Regions from separate parts of the Mesobacillus thioparans genome, predicted to be linked through region 2. Evidence: riboswitches for the same ligand, from Rfam matches in the RefSeq annotation. Region 2 holds a riboswitch; each other region holds the start of a gene.
What was found. Region 2 has a riboswitch for preQ1 ahead of ACNAZ4_RS10060 (QueT transporter family protein). Riboswitches for the same ligand answer to the same signal wherever they lie in the genome.

Region 1 (6,972 bases), on a different contig from region 2:
TTCCAGCCAATCATCCATATCAGAAGACCTGAGATCCCAAAAATCAATACATTGGTCAAATAAGTGTTAAGGCGTTCCTTCGTTCTGGCACCTTTGCGGTTGAAACGGTTCTTGAGCAGAACGACGTAAATCGGTCCCAAGACAAACATCACGAGTGGATTGCGGTACAGTCTGTAGGCAAGCTTCTGCCACATAGGAGCAGCCATATATTCATCGACTGTAAGGACCCAGATGTCGCCGGTTCCGCGTTTGTCCAGATTGCTGCTGGTTGCGTGGTGGACAGAATGATCATGTCCCCATTGGCTATAAGGGAACATTGTCAGGACCCCGGTTAAGGTTCCCACCACTTTGTTTGCGGTGCGGTTTTTGAAAAACGAATGATGCGTGCAGTCATGGAAAATAATGAAGATCCTGACCATGAAACCAGCTGCAACAGCAGCAAGTACAAGTGTCAATCCATAGGAAATCGACAAGCTTTGATAGGCAAGGTACCATAATGCCAAAAATGGAATGACGGTGTTGACTATTTGGATGATACTCATTTTCGTGTTTGAATTTTCATAAGGGGCTACCTGTTTTCTAAGTTCTTTTGCGTTGTGATTTGCCATCTTGTTTAATAATTCCCCTTTCGGTTTTCTTAGTTACTCAAATTATAAATAAGGGAAATGATTTTGTGCAGTAGCAGGTGTCATATATTACACATGATAAATGTCATGTTTCCATGAATTTTCCCTATAAATGGTTGATACAACAAGGGTTTGAACAATTGTTACCTGGTCTTAATATTTACTGATATTTTTTTATGTATCATTAAAAATTGAATGGATCGAATTTGCTATTGATTTCTAATCGAATATTCCACCATCCAGTCAAGACTTTTTCTATCATTTCCCGTGCTACCAATGACTTGTGCCAATGTTGGCGGATATGGATTTTGCCTTTTGTGCTTAAACAGGTTCTCAAAAGTAAGATTGAATTCCAGGGAAACACAATGTGACATCCAAATTAAAATAGTCTCGCTGTTCACTGTTACCACAGGATATAAGCGTTCAATCAACGCCAAAATTTTTAATGTCTCTTCTTTCGTCATATTTCTCTCCACCATTCCTGAGTATCACAGTAAATCATTTTTTCCATGCTGGCCGTAAAGATACATAGTAACTTGCCCTTTATCAATGTAGAATGAGATAAAAGATGACTTGGCGGGTGAAGAGATGAAGCATGCAATCATTACAGGATCCTCGAGCGGATTTGGAAAATTGAGCGCAATTGAACTGGCCAAATCAGGCTATCACGTAATTGCCACCATGAGGAACCTTAAAAAGCAGGATCGTTTGGTGGAGCTTGCAGCTGCTGAAAAAGTGAGAGATCATATTCATGTTTTTCAAATGGATGTGACAAACAAAGAATCTATTGAAGAATTAAAGATGTACGTGCAGTCATTGAATTCAGTAGATGTCCTGGTCAATAATGCCGGCTATGCACAGGGAGGCTTTGCGGAAGAACTAGAGGTGGATACATATCGAAAGCAATTTGAAACGAATGTTTTTGGAGTGATCGCTGTCACTCAGGCCGTCCTTCCTTTCATGCGTCAGCAAAGGTATGGAAAAATCATAAATATGAGCAGCATCAGCGGAAGGTTTGGATTCCCGGGCCTGTCTGCCTATTCAGCATCGAAACACGCTCTGGAAGGGTACAGTGAAAGCTTAAGGCTGGAGGTAAAGCCTTTCGGAATTGATGTGGCCCTGATTGAACCAGGTTCCTACAAAACAGATATATGGAAAAGCATTGAAAAAGTATCTATAAGCGACCAATCACCATATGAATCGTCTATGGAAGCGATTATGAATGAATTGAAAAATGCTGAGTCCGGTTATGGGAATCCTCAGGATGTTGCCAGGCTTGTTGCAGGGATTGCATCCGCAAACTCCCCGAAATTGAGATATCCCATTGGTAAAGGCATCAAGAATACCTTACTATTAAAAAATCTTCTTCCGTGGAAAACAATTGAAAAAATCGTAATGAAAAAATTGAAACTATAAAACAAACGCGTGACAGAGTCTTCTCACTGGAGCAAACAAAACCTCTATTGCTTTAGACCAGTACAAAAAAGGTGCTCGATCAAGATCGGGCACCTTTTTTGTCTAGTTAGACATTGCTTTTTTGTTGAAAAAATGATTTATCGGGTTAAGCAGCATGGCACCTATTCCCTGAATGATGGTTTTTACGATGACTTGGCCTAAAATCGCAGCAGGGACGGCTTCCCATGGAAGGAAGTTTGCTCCCAACGGACTCAACCCCAGCACGACGAATATGATCGAATCCAGAAGTCCGCCGACCAATCCGCTGTAGAAGATTCTCCAGCTCATTGGCAGTTTCAGTCTTGTATAAATTTCAGTGTCGGTCGTTTCAGCAACAGCAAAACTCAAAGCCGATGCGAATACAATCCATAGCGTGTCACCAAGAATAGAAGAAACAATTGCGGATAATACAAGAGCCAGAGCAATGAACATGTATGTTTTCGTCCGGCCATGCTTATTTTGGACAAGGTCACGAAAAATGAATGTGGCTCCTATCAATAAAGTCCCCATCGGCACAATGAACATACCAAACTGAAGTGGTGCAAGTGCAGCTGTTATCACGTTGGCCGTTACAATTGAAATCAAATATAGAAAGATTCTCATAGTGATACCCCCCTGTTTTTTTAAACCCCTCTTTTATTTCCCCAAATATACACATGAAGCTGCGGAAGAACTCTTACATTCTTCATTTCGTTATCAATCATCACTTTTTCAACCAGCGATTCATACTTATCAACCAAGGAAACCATGAGCTTCTGACGGTTTTCGGTAACAATATCGTCATTCCCAACCTGTAGAAAAAAAGTCAGTGCAGGATATCGTTTATGGACCATTTTGGCGTATTCATAATCACTATCATCAAAAATAACAATCTTCAGGCTTCCATTCTGTATTGCGCCTGCTTCAGCCAATCGATCGACAATTTTATCCAGGACTTGAAAATCAGTTTCCATCCCTGAACTAGGCGGTTTTGGCGACAGGGTCAGCGCATGAATATCCAGGAACCAATCCTGCCACTTGCTACCCTGGGTTTCCAGGCATATCTTGATATTTTTTTCCTTAAGCAAATGAACAAGACTCGACATGTTTTTCAGTAATGCTGGATTACCTCCTGAAATCGTAATATATGAAAACCCCACTCCTCCTAATGATGTCAGCTCATTCCAAATTTCCGTTGCATCCATTTGCCTGATTAAATCTTTTCCGGACCCATCCCATGTAAATGCTGAATCACACCAGGCACATGAATAGTCACACCCTGCGGTACGAACAAACATTGTCTTTTGGCCAACAACCATTCCCTCACCCTGGATGGTCGGCCCGAAAATTTCCATTACGGGAATCTTACTCAATCTCCATCCACTCCCGTCTTGCTTCTGCATAGCTTGTAGAAGTTTCATAGAGTCTGACGAATTCAACTCTTACTCCGTCATATAAGTGTTTTCTGTTTGCAACGGCTTCAGCCATATGTTCATAAATCCAGACAACCATATTTTCAGCCGTCGTATTCATCGGTGGCAACGTTTCATTCAAATATCTGTGGTCAAGGTATATCTCTATTTCTGACTTCCAAATATCCTTTATATCTCCGAAATCAATCATAAGGCCACGGGCATCAACAAAACCACTCAGACCGAAAATGACTCTATACGTATGTCCGTGCAGATTTTTGCATTTCCCTTCATATTCATGAAGATGATGGGCGGCATCAAAGGTGAATTCCTTGCTGACAAGGACACGTTTTGAGTGATATTTTAACTGCTCTCTCTTAATATCTTCATCTATTTTTTGAAGCTGGTCGACAATACGGAAATCGTACATCATGACTCAGCTCCTTCCAGGAACTCGTCAAGACCTTTTTTGCGTAACTTGCAGGCTGGGCAAATGCCACAACCGTCCGCTATGATGCCGTTATAGCATGTCAATGTCTTCGTCCTCACAAATTCTAAGGCATCTAGCTCATCGGCCAGCTTCCAGGTTTCTGCTTTATTCAGCCACATAAGAGGGGTATGGATGACAAAGTTTTCGTCCATTGAAAGATTAAGAGTAACGTTCAAGGATTTTATGAAAACATCCCGGCAATCAGGGTAGCCGCTGAAGTCCGTTTCACAAACACCGGTTACGATGTGTTTTGCGTTGACTTGTCTCGCCAGAACTCCAGCAAATGATAAAAACAATAAGTTCCTTCCTGGAACAAACGTGGATGGCAACTCCCCGTCCTCTCCATCTTTCACTTCAATTTCGTTCCGGGTCAATGCGTTTGGTGCTAATTGGTTCAGCAGGCCCATATCGAGGATATGATGCTTGATTCCAAGCTCAGCTGCAATGTCCTTTGCACAGTCGATTTCTGTCCTGTGACGCTGGTTGTAATCAAATGTTACTGCTTCAACTTCTTTAAATTCCTTTAGAGCCCAAAACAGGCATGTTGTACTATCCTGCCCGCCACTGAAAACGACAACAGCTTTCTCGTTTTTCATGAAAAATTCTCCTTTACAACGAAAAAACAGTACCACTAAGACAGCAGTACTGTTTTCCCTTAGTTTTTTTGAGAGGGTAGCTAGAACCTCTTCCGTAAAGACGGAATATGTAATTTTGACTTATTCATTTTATCACACATTTTATAAAAGGAAAGCTTAATTTATTCCATCATTTTTTCGTTTTTACCAGGTGCTCTTGCCGGAATCGGAGAGCTGACCACTTTTGATCGATGGAAACATTGCTGACTGCTCTATAGTTAGATCGTTCACTTACGAGCGCAAAAAGTGAGTCACGGTTGATATCAGTTTGAACTTTCGAACTCTTCTTCGGGAAGGCAATCCAGAAAACTGCATCTTCCTTCAAAGCTTCCAATGCTTTTGGCAACCAGCTTCTTATTTCATCACTATTGTTCACAAATAATAGTAAGAACTCATTTTTATCATTCTGCTGTTCCCCTTCCACCCCTAAGCGGAATCCATCAGGTGCATTCAATACTAATGCATTGCCTTCTTTAAATCGCAGTTTTTTAACTATTTCATCCATAAAGAACATCCTTTCAGTTTCAACTGATCATTGCCTTAATGATAATTTTTTATAGTGTTAAGAACAATCGACTTGGCATCATTCTAATTGTTAGCACCTCCTCTCCGTACATGAATACAGTGAATGTAGAGGTGATGAATCTTGCCGGAGTGGATTGTGATTTTTTACCCATTAAATTTTTTATCTGCATATGTTCTATATATTTATTTGTACAATCGAAGAACGCGTATTGATTTTCACCTGGCCAGGAATATTACAATGGGGGCACCCGCCGGATTAGCGCTGGGAACAGGGCTGATTTTTATCAATTTATATCCGTCACTCTTCCTTGAGGCCGCTTTGCTTTCGGTGATTATTGGAGGTTTATCAGGGATTCTGTTTGGCAATCTATTTAACTACAAAACAATATTGACCGGATATCTAATCGGTGTGATCATGGGAATCATGGCGCCAATGGCAGGTATTGCCGCTTCTGAAGAGATTTTGTTCCTTCTCATGATTGAGATCGTCATCATCAGCTGTTTTTGCCTGGCAGCCTTCAGGATTTACAAAGCTTAAATTCCAGGTTTTCGAAAAGCTTGTTCTTTAATAACGATGGATTCTGAACAGCTTTTCTATTTACTCCTTTAATAAGGCTGAGAATTAGCAATCAACAGCAGCCAATTTCTTGGCTGCTGTTTCATTTAATAGAAAAACCGTCAAACAATCTGCCACCATATTCCTCTAAAACTTCCTCCGCCAATTTTATGACCGTTTGCTTGGTTCCCGTTTTGTAATAGGCTTCGAACGCTCCAATAAATCTACCAGCAAATTCAGGATCAAATCTCGTTAATTCCCTCACGACCCATTTTGATTTGCCAATCCATCGTTTGTTGGTCCTTAAAACAAATTCATGAAGCTGGTCAGCCAATTCATTGGCAATGAAGATTTCCTCCGCCTTATTATTTGATCCGATGAAATCATCCAGAGTATCAGTGATGAAATATCTTTTGAACTCGATCTCTTTTTGCGTCCATTCAGCAGGACCTTCTTCAATGATACTTTTCGCTTCATCCATTATATCTGCCAGGAAATCACTATTCCTGATGACCACCCCCTCAGCAACCATTCTTGGCAAACTGGGTCTCGCTCTGCCAACATCGCTTTTGAAAAACTGTCTGCAAGTATGTAGATTGTGGACAAATACTTCAACCGGCCATCCACAAAATATCAGTGACTCTCTATAAGCAGAGGGAATGTCTTTCTTAAAGACCACTATATCCAAATCGGAGGTTTCAGTTGCTTCCCCCCTGATTACACTCCCTGCCAGAAGCGCTGCGTCACAATCAGGAAAACGTTCCTCAACAAACATCTTCGCTGCAGCAACCGGAGAAGGTTCCTTTTTCCCTTTGATAACAATCCCCCCCTCGTAAAATAAAGTATAACGGTATTATATCTAAAATTCGGAATTCGTCGACACTTTTATGAATGTTTTAACTAGTTAACCCAGTGGTATCCTACAATATATTAATAGTGGGATCAGGAGGATTTTAATTATGGCTATTTCATTAACAAAATGGATGCTGCCTGCTGGATTAGCAGTTATCCTGATTTCAGGATGCAGCAATGATGATGCAAAACAGGGAGCGAAACAATTAGAAGAAGAAACAAAAAATGCCACGGAAGCAACCGAGGAAAAGTCAAAAGAAGTCGTAGAAAAAGTAAAAGAAGCAACACCTGGCATCATCCAGAACATGAAGGATACCTACAAGGAAAGTGAACAGGAAGTGAAGGATAACACCCTGCAACCCGGTGATACGGCCACTGTCCAAAAAGATGCCTATTTAGCCCTTTCTGAAGAAGCTTATGATGAACTTTATAATTTGATTGA
Region 2 (6,972 bases):
CCTGCTCCAGTGTCTCTTCCATCAATAGCTGAGCTCTTTCTGTGTCAACATTCCCGACAAGAGGCAGTACCCCTACGCCAGGCATTAATGGGACAACTGGCACTGAAAGCTCAAGCAAAGCCGTTTTTGCATTCTCAAGGCTCTGTTGATGTGCTTCAACAAATGTGAGGCTGAAGCTGTAGATCGCATGATCCATCAATGGGTCAATAACATCCAATACCTCAAAGAAGACAGCAGCAGGCATATCCTTGGCTTCTTCTCTAATCGCTTTCCAGATATGTTCCCGATAATAGGTTGTATCTTTTAACGCTTCATCAAGAGAGGCACCCAGCTTGTAAATATATTCACCGGTTTCTTGTCCCCAGTTTGTCAGTTTATCGAATACTCTCTTAGGCTCTTCATGCTCGATCAAAGCTTCGCCGAACAGTTCAACGAAATTTGCCCTGACTTCAAGGATTTGCTGTTCAATTCTACCAAGATCATATTTCTGCGCTTCCGTCAAAACGGCATCAGAATACCTGTCTTCGTGAACAGACTTTGCGATTTGATGCTTCCTGCTGATAATGGCTTCCCCTAATGCTTGCAGTTCTTTAGTCATTACGATTCCTCCATATGTTCTATGACGATGATCGTCTATATATCCAAACTCATATAATTTAAATTACACTGTTATAAACCATCATAACGCAGGATAGGAAAACAGGACAAGTTTTTGAGCCTGCAGCTGATGCCGGTATATTTCCTTTATGTAATTTTTAAAAAAGGATTACAGCCACGATTAGTTAATAGATGGAAGCAATCCTTTTTTGTAGAAGAAAGCAATCAAATCCATGGCTCGTTGCGGCAATTTCCGAGGAAAGCGTTCATGCATGTAAAATTTATAAAATGCCGTCTTCAAGTCCTTCCACTGTGAACAGTCCTTCGATTGCCGAAATCGCGCCACATCAATGAGCTTGATATTATTATCTGGCGTGATGATGATGTTCCTCAGATGGATATCGGACGGGTTGAGGCCATTTTCCCGTGCAACTTTCAGGGCGTGGTCAACTTCCTCAATATGATCTGGAGAGATGGTCCTTCCATTTACCAGACATTGATAGAGCGTCAAGCCACGAACATAATCGATGACCAGATAATTACTCCCTGAACCATGAAGATTAGGGAAAAACCTGCTTCCAGCAAGCTGCTCATACACTGCTGCCTCTTCTGCCGCAACTCTGTGGAACTCCGGAAAGAAAACCTTCAAGACCAAGTCCGTTCCGCTGATCAAGAATGCGAAAGCACTTCGACCCTCCCCGATCAGCTTAAGTCTTGGGTCCTTATGAACCAAAACTGTTTTTGATCCCCGCACTAAATAAACAACACTATTTGCAAGATATTCGTATTGGTTCATTCTTTCTGCTCCTTCCTTAAAATCCTGTGTTGTCCTGAATTCCCGTGTTTCCGTTCATTTTTTCACAACCTTAATCATATCTTCATCCCAGCTTTCTATTCCCTGCTTGAAAACGAGCTTTGTCTTGAAGTGATAAGAAATATGCTTATTCGAGAGGGGAACATCTGTTGGGAGCTGGAATGTGAATGGAACCTCATCATCCCCGTCAGGTTGGATTCTCGTCTTTACATCGATAAATATTTTATCCAATACAGCTTCTTGTTCTGTCTTCAAATCCACCATGACAAGACCGCATTCAATTTGCTGCAGTTCCTGGGCAACCGTCCCGCCCTTGATCAAAAACTTCCCATGCACAGGATCGCCCGGGGTTAGGACATCCTTCTTCAAAACCAGATCAATCTGGGCGGATCCTACTCCAAACAGTGACATATACTTTCTTAATAACATTCTGTTCCTCCCTATTGGTAACTTTTTTGATTCATCGTGCGTTGACTCAGTTCTGATCAACTGGCTGCCTGGATATTCACTCCAATACAATTACACTCCGATATTTCACTTTATGTTAAAAGACAGCAATTGCGTCCAGATGCTTTATAAAAAGGTTCCTATCATCAAAATTTTTCGCCTCTACTACCTTATGTGACCGAACTTTTCCCATTGGTGCTTTTTCGGTCACATATTCCCTTTTTATGTGACCGAACTCTTCCCGCGGCACTTTTTCGGGCACATATTCCCTCTTTATGTGACCGAACTCTTCCCGTTGGTGCTTTTACGGGCACATATTCCTTCTTTATGTGACCGAACTCTTCCCGTTGGTGCTTTTTCGGGCACATATTCCTTCTTTATGTGACCGAACTCTTCCCGTCGGCACTTTTTCGGGCACATATTCCCTCTTTATGTGACCGAACTCTTCCACTCGGCGGCTTTTCGGGCACATATAAGACGGAATCGCTTTAGCTCAACCAAAAAACCAATAAAAAAACCTTCACCTGATTTGGTGAAGGTAATAAAACAATAAAAGACCTTCACCATGTTTGGCAAAGGTCTTGCTAACAACGATTGTTGCCAACAAAGCCGGGAGTGACCTCCGTAATGACGACTCTGTTGTAAAAGCTACTCCCCTTTAGGAGAACTATTCATTTGTATGTCTTCATGATACACGACAAATCGGGCTGCCGTCAAAAGATATCAGACGGAAAACGGATCTTCCTCCTGTCAAACTCACTTCGCCTCCACGCCGAATTTGCCTTCCTGGTAATCGCGGTATGCCTGGCGGATTTCCTCCATTGAATTCATGACGAATGGGCCGGAGGCAACGACTTCCTCTTTGATTGGCTTGCCGGAGTAGACCAAAACTCTTGAGCGCTTATTCGCTTTCAAAGTCAACCCGCTTAAGCCCTCCCCGCCATCATTGAAGGTCAAGATTGCTGCTGAGGATTTTTTTAGGTTGACCTCGCTTTCACCAGCTATCAGATCACCTGAAAGAATATACAGGAAAGCATTATGTCCTTCTGGCAGTTCATAGGTGAACTCTGCACCCTCTGTCAGGCGAATTTCAGATAAAGCAAAAGGCACCAATGGTTCCAGCGGTCCCTTTACATCGGCTGTTTCTCCTGAGTAAACCTTTAGCGTGCCACCCTCGAATGCAACAACAGGCGCCTCTTCGGTATAAACATTCTGATAGGAGGTGGTGGTCCCCTTCAGCTCTCCTGGCAAATTCAGCCATAATTGCAGTGTATGGGCAATATCTTGATCCACCGCCTCTTCAGCATGTCTTGCTCCGCTGCCGGCGTTCATGTACTGGATGTCCCCAGCTTCAAGAATGCTGTGGCCTCCATGATTGTCGATATGTTCCAGTCTTCCGTCGATGACATACGTAATCGTCTGGAAGCCGCGATGTGGATGATCAGAAAAGGTTCCGCGCTTGAACCAGTCCTCCGCCATTAGAATGAACGGATCCAATTCCCGCCAGTCCTGCGGGTTCAGCACGAGCCCTGCCTGCACATGCGGCATGCCCCTCTCTTCATATTGAACGGTCCAATGCTTCTTTATATCTCTTTTAAACACGACTAACAACCCCTTTGCAGTTTACCTTCCCAGTTTCATTAAATTATACCAACCCAATGAAATATTTTAAAACAAAGATACTTTAAATCGAGATAATTCTATCCTTACCTTAGCACAAGTCTCAAACTAGTATTCTAGAAAAATTCTATTGTGAGAAGGTTTTTCATCCTATATAATATACAATTGGCTTTTAAATATCGTGGTTCGTAACCATCCCACGTAAAAAAACTAGGAGAGATGAAAATGAATACGAGAACGATTGTCCGAAACGGGATTCTGGCTGCGTTGTATATCGCCGTTTCTGCTGTCATCCAGCCATTCGGCTTTACGAATGTACAATTCCGCGTATCGGAAATGTTCAACCACCTGATTGTTTTTAACAGAAAGTATTTCTTCGGAATTGTATTAGGTGTGTTTCTAACTAACCTGCTTTTTTCCCCGTTGATCGCCTATGACCTTGTGTTTGGCGTTGGCCAGTCAGTGATTTCTTTATTGATTACGATTTTCACTGCTAAATATATCAAAAATATCATCGGCCGGATGATTGTGAATACATTGGTGTTCACCTTCACGATGTTCCTGATTGCGCTTGAATTGAATCTCGCTTTCCAGATGCCGTTCTGGTTCACATGGCTGACAACAGCCGCAGGTGAATTCACCGTAATGGCTGTCGGCATTCCTGTGATGCTTGCCATCCATAAGCGCGTCAACCTGGGAAAATTAGTATAACCGAACAAACCGCATGGGTTCAATCCATGCGGTTTTTATATGGATGCAGTCCATTCTTTCCTTTTAGTTATCCTTTGCACTGACCTGCTGTCTATATATGTACAAACTCTTTTTTTCGTCTTTTTTCCTTATACATTCTCGCATCAGCCATCGCCATCATCTCTTCCATCCTGCCCGCAGATGCACTAGTGCATGCATAACCAATCGATAAGCCAATTGGGCTATTTCGGTTTTGCTTATTATACAGGTCAATCGAGGATCGAATTCCCCTGGACGGCGATCAGCTGGCCATCGTGGTAAACCGGGCTAGCGTATTCTTCAAACCAGAGGTATTCTCCTCCTGGGCCGCTCCAGTGCTGAAGAATTGGCTGGGAATAATCAAGCTTGCCAGTCACTTTATCATGCAGCTGCTCCACATCATCCGGATGAGATCGTTCGAAGCAGTCATACGGATTATCCATCGCCGCCTCAACAACCCCTAATCCCAGATATGTGTCCAGAGACGGACTTATATACTTGAATTTAAATTCCGGCTCAACCTGGTAATAGCAAAATGACATCCGTTGAATTCTCGACTAGTATGGCAATCCGCTGTATCTCGTCCAGTCCCTCATCTTGTTTCGAAATTTCCGCCTTTGAACGCAGAAGGAAACCTATAGCCAAGCCAGCAGCTGCTCCTAAAATGAACTCCATTCATCCATCCATCCGTTGTTTGTACTTGGTCTCACTTCCCATATTATGGATTTTATCATAAGTCACGGTATAGAAATATATTTAAATGTTGAATCCTTTTTTTTTCCTATGAACCATCCACCTCCCTGTCTATTTCGAATCAGCCCTGAGCCCTATATGAAAATCTGTCTCTGGCTCATTATGACTTTTGCATCCAAGGGATAAAATGGAAATATTACAGAGAAGATTTCTATTAAAGCACTGTGATTACCAGAGCATGTATTTATAAGGAGAAATATTTATATTCTTACAAAATTATAGTTATTTTTTCCTATAAATATGTGTATAATCTGTTTTTGGGTGTATAAAATAGAAATTTTTTACAATCTTATTTTAAGATAATATTAGGGAGGATTTTATGGGATTATTGAAGTTTATTGTCCAAAGAAAGATTCTAGTCAGTTTGATGGTCGTGTTAGTTTTATTGATTGGCAGCTTTTCAGTTTTGAAACTGGATAAAGAGCTGCTGCCATCGATCCAGATGGATGGAGCATATGTGGAAATCAACGCGGGTGAGATGCCGGCAATCGAAGTAGAAAGAAACATCACCACCCCGCTCGAAAAAAAGATCCTTGGTATTGAAGGTGTCGAGAAAATCGAATCGACCAGCAATATCGGCAGAAGCTCAATGCAAATGACGATTGAACGCGGAAAAGGCGATGAGGTTTTCAAGGAAGTAGAATCGGTCGTTAACAACGCAACCTCCGAACTGACTGGTGTCAAAGATGTAACGGCTGCCCAATACGGCACAAGCCAGGCATACGATTTCTTCATGGATGTATCCGGTCCTGATATGGAGAAAATGACTGCTTTCGCAAAGAACATCCTGGAACCACGGTTAGAAGCTCTTCCGGAAGTCCGTGATGTATCGCTTTCAGGCAGCCTGGAAAAAGAAGTGACTGTAAAACTTAAAAGGGAAGAACTCACGAAAAAAGGACTGGATGCAGCACAGGTAATTGGCGCGATCCAGCAGGCAAACACGGAAGCCACTCTAGGCCAGCTGAAAAACGAAACGAACTCACCCTCTTTGAGGTGGAACACCCAGCTTGAATCAGTCGAAAAAATCAAGAGTCTTCATTTAGCTACATCTAATGGCAATATCAAGCTTTCCGAGGTGGCTGATATTTCGGTACAGCCGCTGGAAAACGCCTCTCTTGTCTGGAAAAACGGTTCGAAAGATTTCATCTTTGTCCAGGTTGGCCGGGTTGCTGATGCGACACAGATTGAAATGGCAGATGCTGTTCGCAAGGAAATCAAGAAAATCCGCGAAGAAGGCTTGATCACCGGCGGGCTTGAACTGAATGAGATGGTTGCCCAGGCGGATTATGTGAAAGACTCCATCGATGGGGTCACAGGCAATATATTAATCGGTGCTGCTATTGCAGTTGCCATCCTAATGCTTTTTTTGAGGAACATCCGTGCCACTATGATTGTCGGACTTTCCATTCCAACATCGGTACTGCTTACCTTCGCTGCCATGTGGATGTTCGGATACAGCTTCAATATCCTGACGCTGATCGGGCTCGGATTAGGGATCGGCATGATGGTAGACTCATCCATCGTAATCCTGGAATCCATCTATCGTAAAAAAGAACTTGGCCTGAAGAACATGGATGCAGTCATTGAAGGGACAAAAGAAGTCGCTACAGCAGTACTTGCATCGATGCTGACGACCATTGTCGTATTCCTCCCAATCGGCCTTTTAGGCGGTGAGATGGGCTCATTCATGATCATTCTTTCAGTCGTTGTCGCGATTACGCTGATCAGCTCGGTCATCGTTTCCTTCACACTGATCCCATCTTTATCAGAGAAGTTTTTAAAGCTGAAAAAGAAAGAAAAAGTGAAGAAGGATGGTCCGCTCCTTCGTTCCTACAGCAGTGTAATCTCATGGACCATCGGGAAAAAGCGCCACAGTTTTGCCATCATCGGCCTGTTCTTCCTCATGCTTGCGGGATCGATGATGCTGGTGACGAAAATTCCGATGACGATCATGCCGGATATGCTGAATCGTTATGCTGAAATCATGGTCCCAGTTGAACCAGGTTTGAGTC
Region 3 (6,972 bases), on a different contig from region 2:
ATGGTTTCATAATTTTCAATTGCCTCAAGTATTTGCTCTTTCATCAAAATGCTCCTTCACCTTTTTCATATCTCAATTATGAACATATTTTTTGGAAAAGAAAAGCATGAACATCAACTGGCCTGATTTAGCCATCCTCTCCCATCCCCAACCTTTGCTTGGCAATCTCCCTTGATAAGCTGTAAAATAGAGTAGATTATGAATTTGGAGGAATCGCAATGCCTATTCTCGTATTATTGATCGTTCTTTCATTCGTCTTTTATATCTTTTACAAGATTAAATATGTCCGCAGCAAGAGACCTGCTGAACGAAGCTGGCTTTCTGCCAAATCCAGCATCGCCCTTGGATTGTTCGTTGCACTGTTCGGCATCAATCAACTGTTCCTTTTCCAGACTGCAGTCACATACATAGTAGGTGCTATTTTCATCGTGATTGGTTCATTGAGTGTATGGGCTGGAATCAAAGCGTATAAATTTTATCTTCCACATGCCGTAAAAGAAGCCCAGGAAAATTAACGTTCAAAAAAGCCGGTCCAGTTATGGATCGGCTTTTTCATTCGATTAATGTCTGTCAATCAGCTGGCACATCATCATCGCCTTGCCGACAAGAATTCCATCATTGAAGGCTTCGATATCGACCTTCCCAAACTTCCTTCCTACCTCGAGGACTTTCGGATAAATGTCTATGACACTGTCAATTTGTACAGGCTTGATGAAATAGATCGTCATGTTCTCGACTACCAGATCACCCTTTTTATATCCCCGGAGCACACGGTTCGCTGCTTCCGTCACGATCGTTGTGAAAACACCGTATGAAATGGTCCCTATGTGATTCGTCATCTGCGGAGTCACCTGGCAGCGAAAAATATCCTCGTCCCTGTTTTTCCCTTTCGCAAGGACAAGCTGGTTCGTCACCGTATCGTCGAGCGTTTCCCCGACCTGAGGCTGGCGCTGAACCATTTGAAGGGCCTTCAAAACATCCTGTCTGCTGACGATTCCCTGGAGCTTGTTGCCATCATCTACAACAGGCAGTACCTCGATACCCTCCCACACCATCATGTGGGCAGACGAAGCAACACTTGTCGAACCGCTGACGGACATCGGGCTTTTCGTCATGATTTTCTCAATCAGGGTGTCCTGTTCATGGCCCATGACATCCTTTGAAGTGATCATCCCAATCACTTTCATATTGTGGTCGACGACCGGGAAACGGCTATGCAGTGTTTCATCCTTATGGCGGTACCAATCCGACACAGTATCATTCGCCTTAAGGAAGATCGTTTCAGCTACCGGTGTCAGGATATCCTCGACAAGGATGATTTCCTTTTTGATCAGTTGATCATAAATTGCACGGTTGATCATCGTCGCGACTGTGAAAGTATCATAGCTGCTTGAAATGATCGGCAGCTGCAATTCATCGGCCAGCTTTTTGACATGGTCCTCAGCGTCGAAACCGCCAGTCACCAATACGGCTGCTCCTGCTCTCAGCGCATGCTCGTGCGCTTTATCGCGGTTCCCGACGATAAGCAGGTTGCCCGCGCCTGTATAGCGCATCATCGCCTCCAGTTTCATCGCTCCGATGACAAATTTATTCAATGTTTTATGAAGCCCTCCGCGTCCCCCAAGGACCTGTCCATCAACGATGTTGACGACTTCTGCGAACGTAAGCTTCTCGATATTTTCTTTCTTTTTCCGCTCAATCCTGATGGTGCCGACACGTTCAATCGTGCTGACATACCCTTTATTTTCCGCTTCCTTTATGGCTCTGTATGCAGTTCCTTCGCTTACGTTAAGCGCCTTGGCGATTTGGCGTACCGATATTTTTTCACCTATTGGCAATTCATCTATATATTGAAGTATTTGTTCATGCTTAGTTGCCAAGACTTTCACCCTTTATCATAATTTTCCGTTCAATGTAGCTCTATCCATTTACATTATAAGGTTTTAAAGGGTTTGATTCAATTGTATTAAGGCTTGGCCCTCATTTAGAAAGGAGATTTATGGCAAAAAGAAAAACTGGCTGATCAAAATCAGCCAGTGTAAACGCGTGACTTTCTTTTCTGGTTGCTCCCCATTTTTCCGCTTCCTGGCACAGCCCGCTTTTTCGATGTGTACAAAAAAGCCGCCAGATTCCCGGCGAAAACCAGCAGGGCGAGAAACAGCCATGAGCCTGCAAACAGGGCTTCCTTTCCCCCAGCCTGGAGATTGAGCTCCGGCAATGCTATATAAAGCATGACGCCGCATAACAGCAGGTACAATAAATAGCGGTTCTTCTTCATTCTTCCCCTCCTATAGGTTGTCTTAATTCATATCTATGCTTAAGGGTCAGAAAAAAGCATGGTAAATAAAAAAGCTGCACAAATTTTGTGCAGCCGGCGTTTTTACAATTCGATGACTTCTCCCGCTTCAAGGACACGGCCTTGATTGTTCTTCAGCATGTTCACAAATGCATGCGGATCCTGCTTGATAGGCGGGAACGTATTGAAATGGATCGGCACAACTTGCTTTGCACCGAGGAATTCTGCTGCCAGTGCCGCATCTTCCGGTCCCATCGTGAAATTGTCGCCAATCGGCAGGAATGCCAGGTCAATAGGATGCCTCTCTCCAATCAGCTTCATGTCTGAAAACAGACCAGTGTCGCCTGCATGGAACACTGTATTCCCTTCTGCCATGAACAAGATTCCCGCTGGCATGCCTCCGTAGATAATTTCATTGTTTTCGGTGACCATGCCTGTTCCATGGAAGGCCTGTGTCATCTTGACTTTGCCAAAATCAAATTCATAAGCGCCGCCAATTGACATGCCATGTGTGTTCAAGCCCTTCCAGCTCAAATATGTAGCGACTTCGAAATTGGCGATTACCAGGGCATCATGCTTTTTTGCGAGTTCCACTGTATCCCCGAGGTGGTCTCCATGTGCATGGGTCAGGATGATGACATCCGGCTTGACCTCCTCCACCTTCAGATCGGTCAGGTCATTTCCTGTGATGAATGGATCAATCAAGATCGTTTTCCCATTTGTTTCAATCTTAACAACTGAATGGCCGTGATAAGATACTTTCATAATGATCGCTCCTTTCATTCAGGGCTTTTTTTGCAAAAAAATAAGTCAGTGCAAAATTAGCCGTATCATTAAATTATTTCAACACCCTTTGGCGATCTCCTGCTTCCATTTTTCTTTATACCCAACAACATCTGCTGTTAAAAGTTTTACTTTTGACCAGGTAATTGCTACTCTCATAGTGTGATGTACACATAGAGGAGGAATATCTATGACTGAAAGATTGGCTGCGTTATCAGGATGGATGAAGGACAACGGTATCGATGTCACTTTTGTTACATCCCCTGACAATGTATTTTATTTGAGCGGATTTTTAAGCGACCCACACGAAAGATTGCTGGCGGTTGCCGTGTTCCCGGATGCCGAGCCATTCATGATCTGCCCGGCGATGGATAAGGAAAATGCCAAAAATGCCGGATGGGAACTTGAAATCATCGGCTACAGCGACACAGATGATTCAATGGAACTTGCCTATAATGCGATGAAGAAGCGTGTTCCGTCAATTAAGAAGACGGCAATCGAGAAGGAACAACTGAATGTCGAGCGTTATGAAAAACTGACCGGGCTTTTAGGCAATGCTGAATTTGTTTCAGCAGAGGAAAAACTCCGCCTGATGCGGATGGTGAAGACTGAAGAAGAATTGCAAAAGCTCAGAAAAGCTTGTGAACTGGCTGATTTTGCAATCGAGACAGGAGTCAGCGAGATCAAGGAAGGCAAAACCGAGCTGGATGTCCTTGCTGCGATCGAGTATGAATTGAAGAAAAAAGGCGTCACTGAAATGTCGTTTTCAACAATGGTCCTTACTGGTAAAAATGCAGCGGCACCACATGGCACACCAGGACTGACAAAGATCAAGAAAGGCGACCTCGTCTTGTTCGACCTTGGCGTCGTGATGGATGGCTACTGCTCAGACATCACGAGGACTGTTGCTTACGGTGAGATCACTCAGAAGCAGGAAGAAATCTACAACACAGTGTTGAAAGCACAGCTGAAAGCTTTAGATACAGCTCGTGCCGGAGTAGCCTGTTCAGAGGTTGACCTTGCTGCACGCAAAGTGATTGAAGAAGCGGGATACGGCGACAACTTCCCTCACCGCCTCGGGCACGGACTCGGAGTCAGCGTCCACGAATATCCATCATTGACAAGCACGAACCCATTAAAAATGGAAAAAGGAATGGTGTTCACTGCCGAACCCGGTATTTACGTACCAGGCGTCGCGGGTGTAAGAATTGAAGATGATGTGGTCATTACCGAGGATGGAATCGAGATTTTAACGAAATACCCTAAAGAATTAGTATTTGTATCGTAAAAAAGAGCCAAAACCGCCTGCGATCCCGAGTCCAGGCGGTTTGTTTTGGGTAATGATAACGGAATTGTCATTATTATAGCGAGTTTTTACTTTTTATAGCGGAAATCCGATTTTTATAGCGACTTTTTCTTTTTTATAGCGACTTTCTTTTTTATATAGCGACTTTTTACTTTTTATAGCGAATTGGAAAATATCGGTGTTTTTTTTCAATTAAAAAGAGCAGCTGCAGAAGCTGCTCTTTCCTAATTTAACGATTATCGACTTTTTCCGGGTACATATCGTGATTCATCATCCGGTAGTTTGCCATTTCCTCGTATTTTGTTCCTGGCTTACCGTAGTTTGTGTACGGATCGATCGAAATTCCGCCTCTTGGCGTGAACTTGCCCCAGACTTCGATATATCTTGGGTTCATCAGCTTGATCAGATCATTCATGATGATATTCATGCAATCCTCGTGGAAATCACCGTGGTTCCTGAAGCTGAACAGATACAGTTTCAATGATTTGCTTTCGACCATCAGCTCATCCGGAATATAGCTGATATAGATTGATGCAAAGTCCGGCTGACCTGTGATCGGGCACAGGCTCGTAAATTCAGGTGTATTGAATTTCACAAAATAATCCCTGTATGGATGCTTGTTTTCAAAGGTTTCCAATATTTCAGGGCTATATTCGAATAAGTATTTGGTCCCCTGGTTTCCAAGCAACGTCAAATCTTTCATTTCTTCATCTTTTCTTCCCGCCATGATTAAAGCCTCCACTAATGTCCGCAAACGCTAAACGAGGCCGAAAACCCTGCTAAAAAAACCACATCCTCATGGATATGGTTGAAATTATTCAAATCCATAGTTTTTTATAGAGGGTGTCCGCTATGAACCTCTCCCGCGATGCAGGATTTGTATTCAATTTATATTGCCACTATAAAGAAATGTCCTGTTAAAGTCAAAAGAAAATTTTACGAGGCTCTTGTTTCCGTAAAGATTGTTGTTAAAATCCTAAAGCCGATTTTAACGTAATAAGTAGCCATTTTGCAGTTCGGAATTAAGTGTGCAGGCTCTTTTTTATCAATATTTTTAATTTTGTGAAGAAACATAGGTCATTCAATCCAATTTTGCAACCAAATGCAACAAATTGAGAAAAGAGCCTTTTACAAAGACAAAAGGAATTATGACAATTAGGTGTATTCCCAGTTTTTATTTTTACATATGTTCATAAGGTTATTTACATTTGTTCAACCACCTGATATATTATTCATGTAAGTAACATATAATAACTTTGTGCTATATATTTTTTCATTATGAAAGCGTTTCATTATATTTTTTTATAGAAAGGGAATGAATGATATGACTAAAGATCTAGCAGGAATGATTGACCACACATTGCTTAAAGCGAATGCAACCGAGGCGGAGATTGTAAAATTGGCTGAGGAAGCAAAAGAATATAAATTTGCTTCTGTCTGCGTTAACCCTACATGGGTAAAGACGTCTGCTGAAATTTTGAAGGATGCTGAAGGTGTTAAAGTTTGCACAGTCATCGGATTCCCTCTCGGAGCTTCTACTTCTGAAACAAAGGCATTTGAAACGAAAAATGCGATTGAAAATGGTGCGACTGAAGTGGACATGGTCATCAACATCGGCGCTTTGAAGGACAAGCAGTATGACCTTGTTGAAAAAGATATCAAAGCGGTTGTTGACGCTGCAAAAGGCAAAGCATTGACTAAGGTCATCATCGAGACTTGCCTTCTTACTGATGAGGAAAAAGAAATGGCTTGCAAGCTTTCTGTCAGTGCAGGAGCGGATTTCGTCAAGACATCCACTGGATTCTCAACAGGCGGAGCAACAGTCGAAGACATCGCATTGATGAGAAAGACAGTTGGCCCTGAAATCGGCGTGAAGGCATCAGGCGGCGTTAGAAGCCTTGAGGATGCACAAAACATGATCGAAGCCGGCGCAACAAGAATTGGCGCAAGCTCTGGTGTAGCAATTGTCAACGGATTATCTTCTGACTCTTCATACTAAGCAATAAATATATCATTTGGGAATGGGGAATGGACGATGGATAAAAAGACGCTTGTTGAAAAAGCTATAGAAGCAAGAAGCACAGCATACGTTCCATATTCTAAGTTTCAGGTTGGCGCTGCAATCATCACTAGCAATGACAATGTTTATCTTGGCTGCAATATTGAAAATGCCTCTTTCGGCCTGACGAACTGTGCCGAAAGAACCGCCATTTTCAAGGCCGTTTCTGAAGGGGACACTGAAATCAAGGCGATTGCAGTCGTCGCTGATACTGAAGGTCCTGTTTCTCCTTGCGGTGCCTGCCGCCAGGTTATTGCAGAATTTGCGACTGAGGATACTAAAATCTACCTGTCAAACATGAACGGTGATGTGAAGGAAACGACAATTGATGAAATCCTGCCGGGATATTTCACATCCAAGGATATGGATAAGGTCAACCAGTCAAAGAAAATGGTTTAAATAGCGACAAGTTAACAGAAAGGGCAATTCCATTCATCCTGGAAATTGGATATTGGAATTGCTCTTTCTTATTCAATCTAAACGTTGCTTGAAAAAGGAGGAAAGAGCCGTCCATTGCCATCAGGGCGG

Region 1: another riboswitch for preQ1. It lies ahead of queC (7-cyano-7-deazaguanine synthase QueC); the one in region 2 lies ahead of ACNAZ4_RS10060 (QueT transporter family protein).
Region 3: another riboswitch for preQ1. It lies ahead of queF (preQ(1) synthase); the one in region 2 lies ahead of ACNAZ4_RS10060 (QueT transporter family protein).

Annotation. Positions count from the first base shown of each region.
Region 1 is NZ_CBCSFH010000012.1:35,451-42,422, forward strand. It holds gene desA (Delta(5) desaturase DesA) at 1-608, opposite strand, end outside; gene ACNAZ4_RS17780 (hypothetical protein) at 836-1,090, opposite strand; gene ACNAZ4_RS17785 (SDR family oxidoreductase) at 1,215-2,042, shown strand; gene ACNAZ4_RS17790 (VUT family protein) at 2,145-2,684, opposite strand; gene queE (7-carboxy-7-deazaguanine synthase QueE) at 2,705-3,433, opposite strand; gene queD (6-carboxytetrahydropterin synthase QueD) at 3,426-3,902, opposite strand; gene queC (7-cyano-7-deazaguanine synthase QueC) at 3,902-4,558, opposite strand; PreQ1 riboswitch class I at 4,612-4,654, opposite strand; gene ACNAZ4_RS17810 (hypothetical protein) at 4,728-5,102, opposite strand; gene ACNAZ4_RS17815 (hypothetical protein) at 5,361-5,660, shown strand; gene ACNAZ4_RS17820 (nucleotidyltransferase domain-containing protein) at 5,782-6,453, opposite strand; gene ACNAZ4_RS17825 (hypothetical protein) at 6,638-6,972, shown strand, end outside.
Region 2 is NZ_CBCSFH010000005.1:1,766-8,737, forward strand. It holds gene ACNAZ4_RS10040 (STAS domain-containing protein) at 1-598, opposite strand, end outside; gene ACNAZ4_RS10045 (serine/threonine-protein kinase) at 779-1,393, opposite strand; gene ACNAZ4_RS10050 (sporulation protein) at 1,448-1,840, opposite strand; gene ACNAZ4_RS10055 (pirin family protein) at 2,615-3,460, opposite strand; PreQ1 riboswitch class I at 3,654-3,698, shown strand; gene ACNAZ4_RS10060 (QueT transporter family protein) at 3,704-4,189, shown strand; gene ACNAZ4_RS10065 (PAS domain-containing protein) at 4,438-4,749, opposite strand; gene ACNAZ4_RS10070 (hypothetical protein) at 4,724-4,882, opposite strand; gene ACNAZ4_RS10075 (efflux RND transporter permease subunit) at 5,280-6,972, shown strand, end outside.
Region 3 is NZ_CBCSFH010000009.1:44,006-50,977, forward strand. It holds gene ACNAZ4_RS15005 (DHH family phosphoesterase) at 1-44, opposite strand, end outside; gene ACNAZ4_RS15010 (YtpI family protein) at 219-515, shown strand; gene ACNAZ4_RS15015 (DRTGG domain-containing protein) at 561-1,880, opposite strand; gene ACNAZ4_RS15020 (hypothetical protein) at 2,030-2,278, opposite strand; gene ACNAZ4_RS15025 (metal-dependent hydrolase) at 2,381-3,061, opposite strand; gene ACNAZ4_RS15030 (M24 family metallopeptidase) at 3,270-4,367, shown strand; gene queF (preQ(1) synthase) at 4,615-5,112, opposite strand; PreQ1 riboswitch class I at 5,206-5,252, opposite strand; gene deoC (deoxyribose-phosphate aldolase) at 5,710-6,384, shown strand; gene ACNAZ4_RS15045 (cytidine deaminase) at 6,421-6,843, shown strand.